DNA from 3 places in the Microbacterium triticisoli genome. Region 3 is predicted to be linked to each of the others. Evidence: riboswitches for the same ligand, from Rfam matches in the RefSeq annotation. Region 3 holds a riboswitch; each other region holds the start of a gene.
The links. A riboswitch is a leader RNA that binds a small molecule or an ion and turns the genes downstream of it on or off. The one in region 3 is predicted to bind thiamine pyrophosphate.

Region 1 (4,660 bases), 890 kb from region 3:
CGGCGTCGCTCACGGCCGAGAACGGATCGTTCGGGTCGGGAACAGCGGGCTGGGCGCCTCTGGCCTTCTTCTTCGCGCGCGCCACGAGCCAGATGATCAGCACGACGACCGCGGCGGCGATCAGGACGAACAGCAGGATCCATCCCGCGTTCGACGGGCCGGGGAAGGCATCGGCGGCCGCCACGATGGCGCCGTCCCAGTCACCGTCGCGAAGCCGGTCCTCGATCGCCTGCGTGATCGTATCGAGCTGGCTGTCGCTGAGCGGCCCCTCGCCGTCGGCGGACAGGGCGTACTGACGGGACTCGACGGCGATCGCGAGCAGGTATTGATCGGCGCCCAGCCCGTTGTCGATCGCCGTCTGGTCGGCCCATTCGACGTTGTCGGACGGGTCCGTGAATTCGTCGACGATCACGACGTACAGGTCGCCCTCGGATGCGTCGCTCAGCGTGTCCAGTCGTGCGTTCGCCGCGTCGAGTTCAGAAGCGCTGAGCACTCCGGCTTCGTCGGTCACGAACCCGGCATCCAGTGTGACCGGTGGTGTCGCCACGGCGCTCGAGGCGAGGAATCCGGAGGCGAACACCGCCACGATCATCCCCAGGATGATCGTCATCCGTGACCGCATTCTGCTCCCTCCAGGGAGACGCTGGGCCCCCACTGAGCACGAGTCTATTCACTGACGTGAACCGAGGGTACCGACTGTACGGAAACTGTCTGTGTCGTCGCAGGGAAGCGGTTCGGAGCCGCATACGCTGGAAGGCATGGAGGACAGGTACGGCGCGGATGTGCTCGCGAAGGGCTGGCGCGAACGCGCCGCGAAGCAGATCCCAGAGGTCCCCGCGGAGGCCGACCTCGTCGTCGAGGTCGCGGACGACGGGTTCTGCGGCGCGGTGACGAAGGTGCAGTCGGGCACCGTTGAGCTGGAGGACTGGAAGGGGCGCAGAAGGCTGTTCCCCCTCGGTGGGGGATTCCTCATCGACGGCGAACCCGTCAGACTCGTCCCGCCTGCTCCCAAGGACAAGGGGCCCCGACGGACGGCATCCGGATCCTTCGTCGTGGCGGACCAGCGCGCCCGCGTGGCGCTGCCGAGCCGCATCCTCGTCGAAGGCCGCCACGACGCCGAACTCGTCGAGAAGGTGTGGGGCGCCGACCTGCGCGTCGAAGGCGTCGTCGTCGAGTACCTGCAGGGCGTCGACCTGCTCGACGAGCTGCTCGCGGCCGAGCCGCCGAGCGCGAAACGCCGCTATGGTGTGCTCGTCGACCATCTCGTCCCCGGGTCCAAGGAATCGCGCATCGCGGAAGCCGTCGCACGAGGACCGCACGGTGCACACGTCCGCATCGTCGGGCACCCGTACGTCGACGTGTGGCAGTGCGTGAAACCGGAAGCGCTGGGCATCGCGCGCTGGCCGGAGATCCCTCGGGGCATCGAGTGGAAGGTGGGCATCTGCAAGGCGTTCGGATGGCCGCACGAGGACCAGGCCGACATCGCCCGCGCCTGGCAGGCCATCCTGAGCAAGGTCACCACCTATCGCGACCTCGAACCGACGCTCCTCGGCCGGATCGAGGAGCTCATCGACTTCGTCACCGCCCCGTGAGGACGCCTCGCCGCCGCGACTACCCTTGAGGTATGCCCGAGCCCCGCACGTTCCGTGATGAACCCGTGTCCTTCGTCCGCCGCAGCGGCCGCATGTCGGAGGCGCAGGAGCGGGCGTTCGAGGAACTCTCCGGTCACTACCTGCTCGATGTTCCGCGCGCCATCGCCTCGACGAGCGTCCATGCCGATGCGCGACTCGACGTCGCAGCCGAGTACCGCCGCGACGCGGCGCTGATCGTCGAGATCGGGTCCGGCCAGGGCCACGCGATCGTGTCTGCTGCCGCCGCGCGCCCCGAAGACGACTTCCTGGCGATCGAGGTGTTCCGCGCCGGGCTCGCGCGCACGATGCTGGATGCCGACAAGGCGGGCGTCCGCAATCTGCGGCTCGTCGAGGCGAACGCACCTGAGGTCCTGGCGACCTATCTCCCGGAGGCGAGTGCCTCCGAGGTCTGGGTGTTCTTCTCCGACCCGTGGCACAAGAAGCGGCACACGAAGCGGCGACTGATCCGCGATGGATTCGGTGCGACGGCCGCCAGGGCGCTCGCCGACGGCGGGCTGCTGCGTCTGGCTACCGACTGGGAGGACTACGCCCTGCAGATGCGCGAGGTGCTGGACGCCGAGCCGCTGTTCGAGCGCGCGTTCGAGGGGGAGTGGGGCGATCGCTTCGACGGCCGTGCCATGACCGCGTTCGAGCGCAAGGGAATCACGAAGGGGCGCGAGATCCGCGATCTCACGTACCGCCGGAAGCCGCGCGCGTGAGCACGACCGTCGTCCGGTCCCGCTGGGGGATCGCACCCGCTGCGCTGGTCTGCCTCGCGGCGCCGGCCTTCTTCGTCGTGCAGTGGGCGTGGCTCGGCTGGGTGCTGCTGGCCGCAGGTGTCGGAGCGGCATGGATGCTCGAGCGGCGCGCCGTGACGGTAGCCGCGCCGTCGCTGACGCGGGACCTGTCGCTCATCGCGATCGGGATGCTCATCGTGAGCGTCATCCCGCTCGCGGCCGAGCTGGACAACCTCGCCATGCTGCGCTTCACGCTGGCCCTCGGCGGAGCCGTGGTCGTCCCCTACCTCGTCTCGCGGTACGTCTACCGCGACCGTGCGATCTCGTTCCCGTGGCGCACAGGACAGCGCTGGGGTCGACTGCAGTGGGGCTGGCTCGCGGCAGTCCTGGCACTGGGGTGGCTCATTCTGCCGTTCTACTTCATCACCAGCGGCGTCTACCAGAACTGGCCCGTCGTCGACACCCCGGAGCTCATCCTCCGACTTTTCGTCGGTGTCGGCGCCGTGGGCATCTGGGACGAACTGTTCTTCATCTGCACGGTCTTCGCGCTGCTGCGTCGCCACTTCCCCGACGCCGTGGCGAATGTCCTGCAGGCCGTGGTCTTCGTGTCGTTCCTGTGGGAGCTGGGCTATCGCGAGTGGGGTCCGCTGCTCACGATCCCGTTCGCGCTGCTGCAGGGATTCATCTTCCTGCGCACGCACTCGCTGGCGTACGTCGTCACGGTGCACCTGCTCTTCGATGCCGTCGTGTTCGCCGTGCTCGTGCACGCGCACAACCCGGGGATGCTGCCGATCTTCCTCGTATAGCTAAGCTCGTCTGCAGTGACACGGGGTGCCGCACGCGCGGCTGAGATCACACCCGTCGAACCTGATCTAGCTCGTACTAGCGAAGGGATGTCGCGATGCACACGCACGCACTCATCGAGCCCGTCCACCCGACCACAGAGCGCCCTGCCGGGCGAGGCAGGCTCGCGCTAGCGGCCGCCGCGGCAGGCACCGCCTTCGAGTGGTACGACTTCTTCCTCTACGGCACGGCGGCCGCGCTGGTCTTCCCCGTGGTCTTCTTCCCGGCCCAGGACCCGTTGATCGGCATCCTGCTGTCGTTCGCCACGTTCGCGACCGGATTCATCGCCCGTCCGCTCGGCGGTCTGCTGGCAGGGTCCCTCGGGGACCGGTTCGGGCGCCGGCCGGTCCTCACGGCGACGCTGCTGGTGATGGGCCTCGCCACGGTGTGCATCGGTCTGCTGCCCGGATACGCGCAGATCGGTGTGCTCGCGCCGATCGCACTGGTCGCGCTGCGCTTCGTCCAGGGCCTGGCGGCAGGCGGAGAGTGGCCGGGTGCGATACTGATGGCGCTCGAGCACGCCCCGCGCGGGCGCGGTCTGCGGGGCGGGATCGTCGCGGCCTCCCTGTACGTCGGCCTCATCCTCGGCAATCTCGCCTTCGTCGTGGTGGTCGCACTGCTGGACGAGGCGGCGCTGTTCGAGTGGGGCTGGCGGATGCCGTTCCTGGCCAGCATCCTGCTCGTCGTCGTCGGGCTCGTGCTGCGGCGCCGCGTGACGGAGTCCCCGGAGTTCCTCGCCGGTGATGACGGCGTCGAGCGGCGGCGACCTCTGCGTGAGGCGCTCAGCGCGCCGCGGAACGTGATCTCGGTCGTGCTCGTACGGACGGGGCAGAACGCCTGCTTCTACACGATCACGGTGTTCTTCCTCGGCTATGCGACGACGGTGCTGGGATTCTCGGCTCAGGTTTCCCTGACGGCAGTGCTGGTCGCGGCGGCGCTCGCCGCGGTGATGTGCCCCGTCTGGGGTGCGCTCGGCGAGCGGATCGGCATGACGACGCTCACGGCGTGCAGCCTCGCCGGGCTCGGCCTGCTCGCCGTTCCCCTGTTCCTCATCCTCGACGGCGGCAGCGCGGCGGCGATCATCGGGGTGGTCGCCGTCACGATCGGCATCGTGAACGCGGCGGCCGACGGCGTGCAGCCGCTGTGGTTCGCAGGGCTCTTCCCCGCGCGCCGCCGCTACTCCGGTATCTCGATCGGCCGCGAGATCGCCGGGGTCATCGGTGGAGGGCTGACGCCGCTCGCGGCCACGGCACTGGTCGCGGCGACGGGACACTGGTGGCCGGTGGCGGCGATCATGATCGTCGCCGCGGCCCTCGGAGTGGTTGGCGCCGTGATCGCACGCCCGGTCGATCGGCCCGTCGCGGCCCAGGAGGCAGCGAAAGACGACAGAATCAGAGCATGATCATCGCAGGGCTCATCCTCGCCGCAGCGGCAGCCGCCTTCCATGTC
Region 2 (4,660 bases), 1.6 Mb from region 3:
CCAGCATCCGGGTTCCGGCCAGGATGCCGAGCACGAACCGGCTCGGCAGCCTGGCGACCTGGGCGAGGGCGTCGGCGAGCTCGGTCGGGTCGGTCCGACCGAACAGCAGGATCGTCGGCAGGCCGAGGGCGAGGACGCGCAGGCTCACGGCGATCGCGAGCGAGATCGAGTCGTCGCTGATCGTGACGAACCCGAAGCTCCAGTAGATCCGGCCCGCCGGCTCGGCGTAGAGGAGCATGCTGAGCCCCGCGATCGGAGCGAAGATCACGATCGGGAGCAGGCGCTTCAGCACCGTACCGACGCTCAGGCCGGTGAGTGGAAGGCACAGCAACTGCAGCGAGATCGCGACGAGGGCGCTGGTCACGTCGATCGATGCGAACAGCGGGATCGACAGCACGAGTGCGAGCACGACCTTCGTCACCGGGTTCACGCCGTCGAGCCAAGTCGTCCGTTCGACCTCGACGGCGCTCATGCGTTCACCCGGCTCTCCAGAGCGATGCGGTGTCCGCCGAGGTGGCGGATCACGCCTTCGTCGTGCGTGACGGCCACGATCGTACGACCGCGGGCGATCTCCTCCTGCAGGAGCGCGACGAGCGAGATCCACCCACGGCGATCCTGTCCGAACGTCGGCTCGTCGAGCACGATCACCTCGGGGGATGCCGCGAGCACCGTGGCCACGGAGAGCCGGCGCTTCTGACCGCCGGACAGCGTGAACGGGCTGGCGAGCGCGAGCGGGGCGAGTCCCAGCCGGTCGAGCAAGGCGTCGACGACGGCATCCGTCCTGGCCCGGTCCCAGCCGAGGGCCTTCGGCCCGACCGCCAGCTCGTCACGCAGCGTCTGGGTCAGGAACTGGTGCTCCGGCTCCTGGAACACCGTGCCGATACGGGTCAGCAGTTCGCGCGACGACCATCGGAACGGCCGACGGCCGGAACGACCCGCGAGGTCCGCTGCCGCGATCACCTCACCGGAACGCTCCGGGATGAGGCCCGCCAGTGTGAGCGCCAGCGTCGACTTGCCCACGCCGTTGGGCCCCGAGACGACCGTCGCGCTGCCCCGAGGGATCTGCACGTCCAGGCCGGCCTGGACGATCGTGCGCGGCTCCCGAGCGACCGCGAGATCGGATGCCGAGAGGACCGCCGCCCCGGTGGCGGCGTCGAGCTCGGGCAGGTGGATCTCGGCATCCGGAACCCACACGCCGGCATCGGCCAGCGCCGCCCCGTGCTCCGCGAAGACACGAGACGGCGACCCGTCGGCGAGCAGACCGCCGTCGGCGGCGAGCACGATGACGCGGGTCATCAGATCCGCCCACACCGGAGTGCGGTGCTCGACCACGATGAGCGTCGCTCCGGTCGAGTCCACCGCGCGCTCGACGCTCGCGCGCACCTCGCGGACACCGGCGGGGTCCAGGTTGGCCGTGGGCTCGTCCAGCAGCAGCAGCCCGGGGCGCATCGCGAGCGCGCCGGCCAGCACGAGCCTCTGCTTCTGCCCGCCCGACAACGCCTTGGTCGCGCGGGTCAGCGGGACGATGAGTCCGGTCGCCTCCAGAGCCTCGGCAACGCGGCCGGGAATCTCGGATGCCGGCACACCGAGGTTCTCGCATCCGAACGCGACGTCGTCGCCGACCTTGGACAGCACCACTCCGGCGTCCGGGTCCTGCAGAACCAGCCCCGTGCGGCCCCGAGCGGATTCGGGGGCCGCGCCGTCGATCCGCAGGGACCCGGTGCGCTGCCCCTCGTCGGCGTCGCCGAGCACGCCGGCGAGACCGGCGAGCAGCGTCGACTTGCCCGCACCGGACGCGCCGAGCAGCAGCACACGCTCGCCCGGTTCGATCGTGAACGTGACGTCGCTGACGGCCGGACGCCTGCGGCCCGCGTACTTCCAGCCCCAGCCCTCGGCCTGGACGCGGGCGGGGGCGTTCATACTCAGCTCAGACCTCGCGGACGAGCTCTCGCCCGGCCGCGAATCTGTTCAGCGCCCCCGTGACGGCGAGGGCTCGGACGAGCAGCCACCCGACCACGCCGGCGAGGATCGCCCCCGAGATCACGAGAGTGGTGAGGTAGATCGCGTTGAACTCGAGCGACTTCAGGATGTTCGGCGAGCTGCCGTAGAACAGCTCGAACACCCATGCGGCTGCCGCGGCACCGACGCCGGCGAGCATCGCGACCACGATGCCGAAGCGGCGGTAGAAGAACAGTGCGAAGATCAGCTCGGCTCCCAGCCCCTGGACGATACCCGACAGCACGGTGGAGACGCCCCACACGTTGCCGATCAGCATCGAGACGATCGCCGCGACGACCTCGACGACGAAGGCCGCGCCGGGCTTGCGGATCACGAGCCCGCCGATGACGCCGCCGATCAGCCAGATGCCGACGGCGATGCCGCCGAGGCCAGGGGTCAGCGCGTCGGCGGCGCCGAACCAGGCCCCGCCGATGATGTTCCATCCCCAGAACAGCAGACCGACCGCGACGCCGAGGACGGCGGCGACGACGATGTCGACGACCCGCCAGCGGTGCGGGCTGGTCGCAGCGGATGCGGGGGTGGTGGCGGCATTCTTCGCTTCGTGGGAAGCGGATGCGGACGTGGACGTGCTCATCTGTTCTCCTCCCTGCGCCGGCATGATCCGGATCAGGTTCGACGGTCGAAGCGCGGATCGCTTCCTCTCAGCCCGGCTCGCCGGACTCCCGTGGGTTGTGGGGTCGATCTTACTCCTCGGCCAATGCGGCGTTGTCACATACGGGTTCGGTACCGTATTCAAGTGACCCTCGATGAGCAGACCGACGGCGGCGGCGCCCTGACGCGTCGCGAGCACCGACGGCGCACCGGGGCCATCCCGACGGTCGTGGACGCCGACCTCGACGCCGCGGCCTCCGAAGTCGCCGCTGCCGAGGTCGTCTCGGAAGCCGAGATCGTCGCGGAGACCGCCGCGGTCGACGACGGTACGACTGAGGACGCGGATGCCACCCGTGCGATTCCGGTGACGACCGGTTCGTCCGCCGTGAACGCATCCGAACCGGAGGCCTCTGCCGAGTCCGGCCATTCGGACACCGCGCGAAGCGGCGCCGTAGTCGGCTCCGGGACGAACGTGTCCGCGGACGTCCCGTTCGAAGGCGAGCCTGCCGAGGCGATCGATACCCGTGGCGCTCCGTCTGCGCCGGGCGCACGTGCATCGGACGCGTCCGGGACCACCACGTCCGAGCTCTCTGACTCCGGCGTGGTCGTCGCCGCAGGTTCCGCGCCGCCCATGTCCGCGGCCGCCGCATCCGTGCCGACCGAGGTCGCGCCCCCCGAGGACGACGCCGCGCTGTCGTCGCTGCTCACGGAGCAGGATGATCAGGCGGAGCCGCAGGCCGCCTGGGCCGATGAGAACTCGCCGCCGACCGCACTGCTGTGGGTGGACCCGGCCGCCGTTGAGGCCGCCACCCAGGCCGCACCGCTCGAGGCGCAGAGCACGGACGACGCCCCCGACCTGCTCGTCGGTGCTCCACGGCGCGGATTCCTGCAACCGGGCATCCTCATCCCGCTGGGGACGCTGGTCGCCCTCGGTGTGGCGTACACGGCGACCGTGCTGCTCTGGCCGTTGCACGAACTGCCGCCCACCATCGAAGCCGTCACGGTCGAGCCCGCAGCCGCCGGGGCCGCCGCGCTCACGTGGCCTGCGACCGGGAGCGCGGGAGTGAGCGTCGCGGGCGTCGGTGCCGCGGCATCCACGCCGGAGGCCGCCCCGATCGCCAGCATCACCAAGGTCGTCTCCGTGATGATGGTGCTCGACGCCATGCCGCTGCAGCCCGGCGAGCAGGGGCCGGAGTTCGCGTTCGACCGCGGCGACTCCCGCGAATACTGGTCGTACCTGCGGGATGACCAGTCGGCGCTGGATGTTCCGGTCGACGGCGTGCTGACCGAGTACCAGATGCTGCAGGGCATCCTGCTGGGATCGGCCAACAACTACATCGATCGTCTCGCCGAGGAGATCTGGGGATCGGACCGCGAGTTCGCCGCCGCGGCCGAGGCATGGCTGTCCGCCCGCGGCCTGGACGAGATCGACATCGTCACCCCCTCCGGTCGCAACGAGAACAACGTCGCCTCCCCGGAGTCTCTGACCGCTCTCGCCTCGATCGCCATGGCGCATCCCGTCTTCGCGGAGATCGTCGGAACCCGGTCGGTCGACCTGGCCGGTGCGGGTCTGGTCACGAACTCGAACGGCCTCCTCGCCGACCCAGGTTTCGTGGGCCTCAAGACTGGTTCGCTGGACGGCGACTACAACCTGCTCAGCGGCAAGGACGTCACGGTCGGCGACACGGACGTCCGCATCTATGCGGCGGTGCTCGGTCAGAAGAACAACGACGAGCGCCTCGCCGCCAGCCGGGCGCTGTACGCGCAGGTCGAGGAGCAACTGAACGCGCAGGGTCCCGCCGTCGACGCCGGCACTGTCGTCGGCCAGGTCAGCACCGCCTGGGGTGCGAGCTCGGACATCGTGACGGATGCCGATGCGAACGTCGTGCTCTGGAACACGGCGGCACCGACTGCCGAGGTGACCTTCGACCTCGGAGAGACCAGGGACACCGAAGCCCCCGTGGGGTCCGTCATCGTCACCGGCCCGGTGAACGCGACGGAGGTTCCCGTCGTGCTGGCCGACGAGATCGAAGGCCCGAGCGCGTGGTGG
Region 3 (4,660 bases):
CGCCTGCGCCAGGATGGACGCATGACGACTTCTCCGGCCGACTGGCTGCGCGGATTGCCCTCGCTCACCGGCACACCTCCGGATCCGGATCCGGCCGCCGTGCCGGACGATCCGGAGACGCTGTTCGTCGAGTGGATCGTCGGAGCGGTCCAGGCCGGCGTCCCTGAGCCGCACGCCATGACGCTCGCGACCGTCGATGCGGAGGGAGCACCGGACGCCAGGACCGTGATCCTCAAGGACGTCGGAGGCCGCGGCTGGGCGTTCGCCGGTCATCGCGCGTCCCGAAAGGCCGAGCAGCTGGCCGCGCGGCCGGTGGCCGCCTTGGATTTCTGGTGGCAGCCGGTGATGCGCGCCGTACGGGTGCGCGGTTCGGTCGTCCAGGCGGATGCCGCCGACAGTGCGGCGGATCTCGCCGCGCGGTCGCCCGCCGCGCGCGACGGCATCGCCCCGGAGGACTGGCTGCTCTGGCGGCTCGTCCCCGATCGCGTCGAATTCTGGCAGGGGGCCGTCGATCGACGGCATCTGCGCCTCGTGTACGAGCGGACAGACACGGGCTGGACCCACCGCATCGCCACCGGCCACACCGAACCACAGCAGAGCGGAGAGCGCATCGCATGAGCGACTACGAAGTGATCAGCATCGGAGCACCGGACGCATGGCGCGACCATTTCGGCGGATTCGCGCCGTCGCGTTCGCGCGACGGACGTCGCGTGGTCGATCACGAGCTGACGATGCAGTACATCGGCATGACCGCCAACGCCCTGCTAGCGGGCGAGGAAGCCGGCTACTGGCACACGCACGAGCGTGTCGAAGAGCTGTACGTGTTCCTCGCCGGACGCGGACAGATGGGACTGGACGACGACGTCGTCGAGGTCGAGGCGGGCACGGTCATCCGCGTCGGCCAGGGCGTCTGGCGCACATGGCGTGCGCGGCCGGACAGCGACGGCGAACTGCGCTGGCTGTGCATCCGCGCCGGCGGCGAGCAGCTCCCGCACCTGCCCGACGACTCGGAGCGCGCCGAGGGTCGTCCGATGCCGTGGGCGAAGGGATGACCGATCGGTCGCACTAGACTGCGAGGCAGTGACACGGGGTGCCGCGACCGCGGCTGAGAACAGACCCGTCGAACCTGATCTAGTTCGTACTAGCGAAGGGATGTCGCGTTGAGCGATCTTCTGCGTCCGATTTCCGAAACCGGCCTCGTGACCGAGGCCGCGACCCTCCTCGAGGAGCTGCGCGCGGCTCCTCCGCTGACCCACTGCATCACGAACGCGGTGGTGACCGGTTTCACCGCGAACGTGCTGCTCGCCCTCGGTGCGGCCCCCGCCATGGTCGACATCGTCGACGAGGCAGGGATGTTCGCCTCGATGGCGTCCGGGATGCTCATCAACCTGGGCTCTCCGCGATCCGAACAGCGCGCGGCCGCCCGAGAAGCGGTCGACGGAGCCGCCGAGGGCGGTACACCATGGGTGCTTGACCCTGTGGCGATCGGTGTCCTGCCCGTGCGCACCGGTCTCGCCCACGAGCTCGTCGCGCTGCGCCCCACCGCGATCCGTGGGAACGCGTCCGAGATCCTCGCCCTGGCAGGTGTCGGCAGTGGCGGGCGCGGCGTCGATACGACCGACACGACGGATGCCGCCGCGGACGCCGCTTTCACGCTCGCCGAGCGTCACAGCAGCGTCGTCGCAGTGTCGGGTCCTGTGGATCTGATCACGGATGGCCGGCGGGTGATCCGCATCGCGAACGGTGATGCCCTGCTGACGAGGGTGACGGGCGGCGGATGCGCGCTCGGTGCGGTGATGGCCGCGTTCCTCGGCACCGCTCGGGAGTCGGATGCCGACGCGCTGACGGCCGTCGCCGCCGCGAACCTGGTGTACACGATCGCCGCCGAGCGGGCGGCGACCCGAGCCGAGGGCCCAGGGACCTTCGCCGTCGCCCTGCTCGACGCGCTCGCCGCCATCGACTCGGACGACCTCGCCGTCGCGGCACGCATCGAGGAGGCGACCCGATGACCGTGGACCTGTCGCTCTACCTCGTGACCGACCCTGCGCTCTGCGGCGAACGCGGCGTCGTCGAGACGGTCAGGCAGGCCGTGGACGGCGGCGTGCGCATCGTCCAGCTGCGCGACAAGACGGCGACGGATGCCGAGATCACGGCCCAGCTCGTCGCACTGTCGCAGGTGATCGACGGACGCGTGCCGCTCGTCGTGAATGATCGCCTCGAGGCGGCGCTCGCTGCGCGTGCGCTGGGCGCGCGCGTGGACGGCGTGCACCTCGGACAGCGCGACGCCTCCGTGATCCGCGCCCGAGAGCTGCTCGGCCCGGATGCGCTCATCGGCCTGACGGCCAACAACCCGGCGCATCTGGAAGCCGTGCGCGCGCTGCCCGCGGGAACCGTGGACTATCTCGGCGTCGGCGTCATCCGCCCCACCCGCACGAAGCCCGACCATCCTGCGCCGCTCGGGATCGACGGGTTCCAGGCGTTCGCCGTCGCGAGTCCGTTGCCGTGCGTCGCGATCGGCGGCGTCGGACTCGACGACACCATCGCTCTGCGGGATGCGGGAGCGGCCGGTGTCGCGGTCGTGTCGGCGCTCTGCGCCGCGGACGACCCGCGCACCGCGGCCGCCGAGTTCGTGCGGCGCTGGCGTTCAGGGTCCGCGCCGCGGGTGCTGAGCATCGCCGGCAGCGACCCGTCCGGCGGCGCGGGGATCCAGGCGGATCTCAAGTCGATCGCCGCGAACGGCGGCTACGGCATGGCAGCCGTCACCGCGCTGACCGCGCAGAACACGCAGGGCGTGCGGGCCGTGCACGTGCCGCCGCCCTCCTTCCTCCGCGACCAGCTCGATGCGCTCTCGGACGACATCGTGATCGACGCGGTGAAGATCGGCATGCTTGCGAACGCCGACGTGATCCGGACCGTGATCGACTGGCTCGACGCGCAGCGGCCGGCGATCGTGGTCGTGGATCCGGTGATGGTCGCCACGAGCGGCGACCGACTTCTCGACGCGGATGCCGAAGAGGCCCTCGGCGCACTCCTCACGCGCTCGCACCTGGTGACGCCGAACCTCGCCGAGCTCGAGGTCCTGGCAGGTCGCGCGGTCGACGGCTGGACCGACGCGCTCGCCGCGGCACGGACGCTGTCGGAGCGCATCGGTGCCGCCGTCCTGGTCAAGGGCGGTCACCTTCCGGGAGACGAGGCCCCGGACGCGCTCGTCGACGCCGACAGGGTCACTGTGCACGAGTTCCCCGGTGCGCGGATCGCGACAGCCAACACGCACGGCACCGGATGCTCGCTGTCGTCCGCGGTCGCCACGCGGCTCGCAGGCGGGGATGACCCGCGACAGGCGGTCGCGGGGGCTCGGACCTGGCTGCGCGAGTCGATCCGGGAGAGCGATCCGCTGCGCGTCGGCGCCGGCCACGGCCCGATCAACCATTTCGCGGGGCTGTGGGGCAGAGGCGGCCTCGAGACCCGCCCGTCGTCAGCGCAGATCGCCGACGACTGGTGGGTCCGCATCCGCGGCATCCGCGACGGCATCGACGAGCTCGCGTTCATCCGCGGCCTCGCCGACGGAACGCTCGAGCGCGAGCCGTTCGTGTTCTATCTCGGTCAGGACGCGCTGTACCTCCGTGAATACGCGCGGGTCCTCGCCGAGGCGGCGCGGCGGGCACCGACCTCTGCAGAGCAGGCGTTCTGGGCCAACTCCGCCCATGGGTCGATCGTCGGCGAACTCGAGCTGCACGCGTCGTGGCTGACCCCGGATCGCGGGGTCACATCGGCGACGTTCCGCGCCGAACCGTCCGCGACCACCACGGCGTATCTGGACCACTTGCGCTCCGTCGCGTTCGGGGGCGAGTACGCCGAGCTGATCGCAGCGGTCCTGCCGTGCTTCTGGTTGTACACGGACCTCGGCCGGCGTCTGCACGCGGGCGAGTTCGGCGCGTACGCGCGCGATCCGCGGCATCCGTACGCCTCATGGCTCGCCACCTATGCGGACCCGGCGTTCGAGGCGGCGACCGCGCAGGCGATCGCGTACGTCATGGAGACGGCCGCCGTATCCGGGGCCGAGACGAGGGCGAGGATGTTCCGGGCGTTCGAGCGCTCGAGCGCGTTGGAGCTGCAGTTCTTCGCCGCACCGCTTGACCCGGCTCTGCTCTGAACGGAAACGCTTCCCATCACCGCAGCCGGCATGCTGACATGGGCGTATGACGGAAGTGCTGATCCTGGGGGGAACCGGCTGGCTCTCCGGCCGCGTCGCGCGACGATGGCGGGATGCCGGCGCGCGCGTGACGTGCCTCGCACGGGGAGCGCGGCCGGTTCCCCGAGGCACCGTGCTCGTGGCAGGGGACCGGGATGACGCCTCCGCCTACGACGTGCTGCGTCGGGACTGGGACGAGGTCGTCGATGTGTCATCGCGTGCACGCCACGTCCGTGCGGCCGTCGACGCGCTCGGTACGCGCGCCGGGCGGTGGACGTACGTCTCGTCCGTTTCCGTGTACGCGGACGAGGCGACCGTGGGAGCCGACGAGTCAGCCCCGCTGCACGCCGCGGCGCCGGACGACCAGGACGACTACGCCGGGCAGAAGGCGGCGGCGGAGGACGCGGTGCGGGCGCTCGACGAGCGCTTCCGCATCATCCGGCCCGGTCTGATCGTCGGAGCGGGCGA

Region 1: linked by a shared signal. The riboswitch ahead of OED01_RS05965 (MFS transporter) and the one ahead of thiM (hydroxyethylthiazole kinase) in region 3 are both predicted to bind thiamine pyrophosphate.
Region 2: linked by a shared signal. The riboswitch ahead of OED01_RS01420 (ECF transporter S component) and the one ahead of thiM (hydroxyethylthiazole kinase) in region 3 are both predicted to bind thiamine pyrophosphate.

Annotation. Positions count from the first base shown of each region.
Region 1 is NZ_CP107546.1:1,207,962-1,212,621, forward strand. It holds gene OED01_RS05945 (TPM domain-containing protein) at 1-610, opposite strand, end outside; gene OED01_RS05950 (DUF3097 domain-containing protein) at 759-1,592, shown strand; gene trmB (tRNA (guanosine(46)-N7)-methyltransferase TrmB) at 1,625-2,350, shown strand; gene OED01_RS05960 (CPBP family intramembrane glutamic endopeptidase) at 2,347-3,174, shown strand; TPP riboswitch at 3,186-3,279, shown strand; gene OED01_RS05965 (MFS transporter) at 3,270-4,613, shown strand; gene OED01_RS05970 (DUF1304 domain-containing protein) at 4,610-4,660, shown strand, end outside.
Region 2 is NZ_CP107546.1:282,827-287,486, reverse strand. It holds gene OED01_RS01430 (energy-coupling factor transporter transmembrane component T family protein) at 1-472, opposite strand, end outside; gene OED01_RS01425 (ABC transporter ATP-binding protein) at 469-1,920, opposite strand; gene OED01_RS01420 (ECF transporter S component) at 1,928-2,593, opposite strand; TPP riboswitch at 2,586-2,695, opposite strand; gene OED01_RS01415 (D-alanyl-D-alanine carboxypeptidase) at 2,756-4,660, shown strand, end outside.
Region 3 is NZ_CP107546.1:2,096,482-2,101,141, reverse strand. It holds gene OED01_RS10385 (pyridoxine/pyridoxamine 5'-phosphate oxidase) at 22-618, shown strand; gene OED01_RS10380 (cupin domain-containing protein) at 615-1,052, shown strand; TPP riboswitch at 1,077-1,170, shown strand; gene thiM (hydroxyethylthiazole kinase) at 1,161-2,009, shown strand; gene thiD (bifunctional hydroxymethylpyrimidine kinase/phosphomethylpyrimidine kinase) at 2,006-4,153, shown strand; gene OED01_RS10365 (NAD-dependent epimerase/dehydratase family protein) at 4,200-4,660, shown strand, end outside.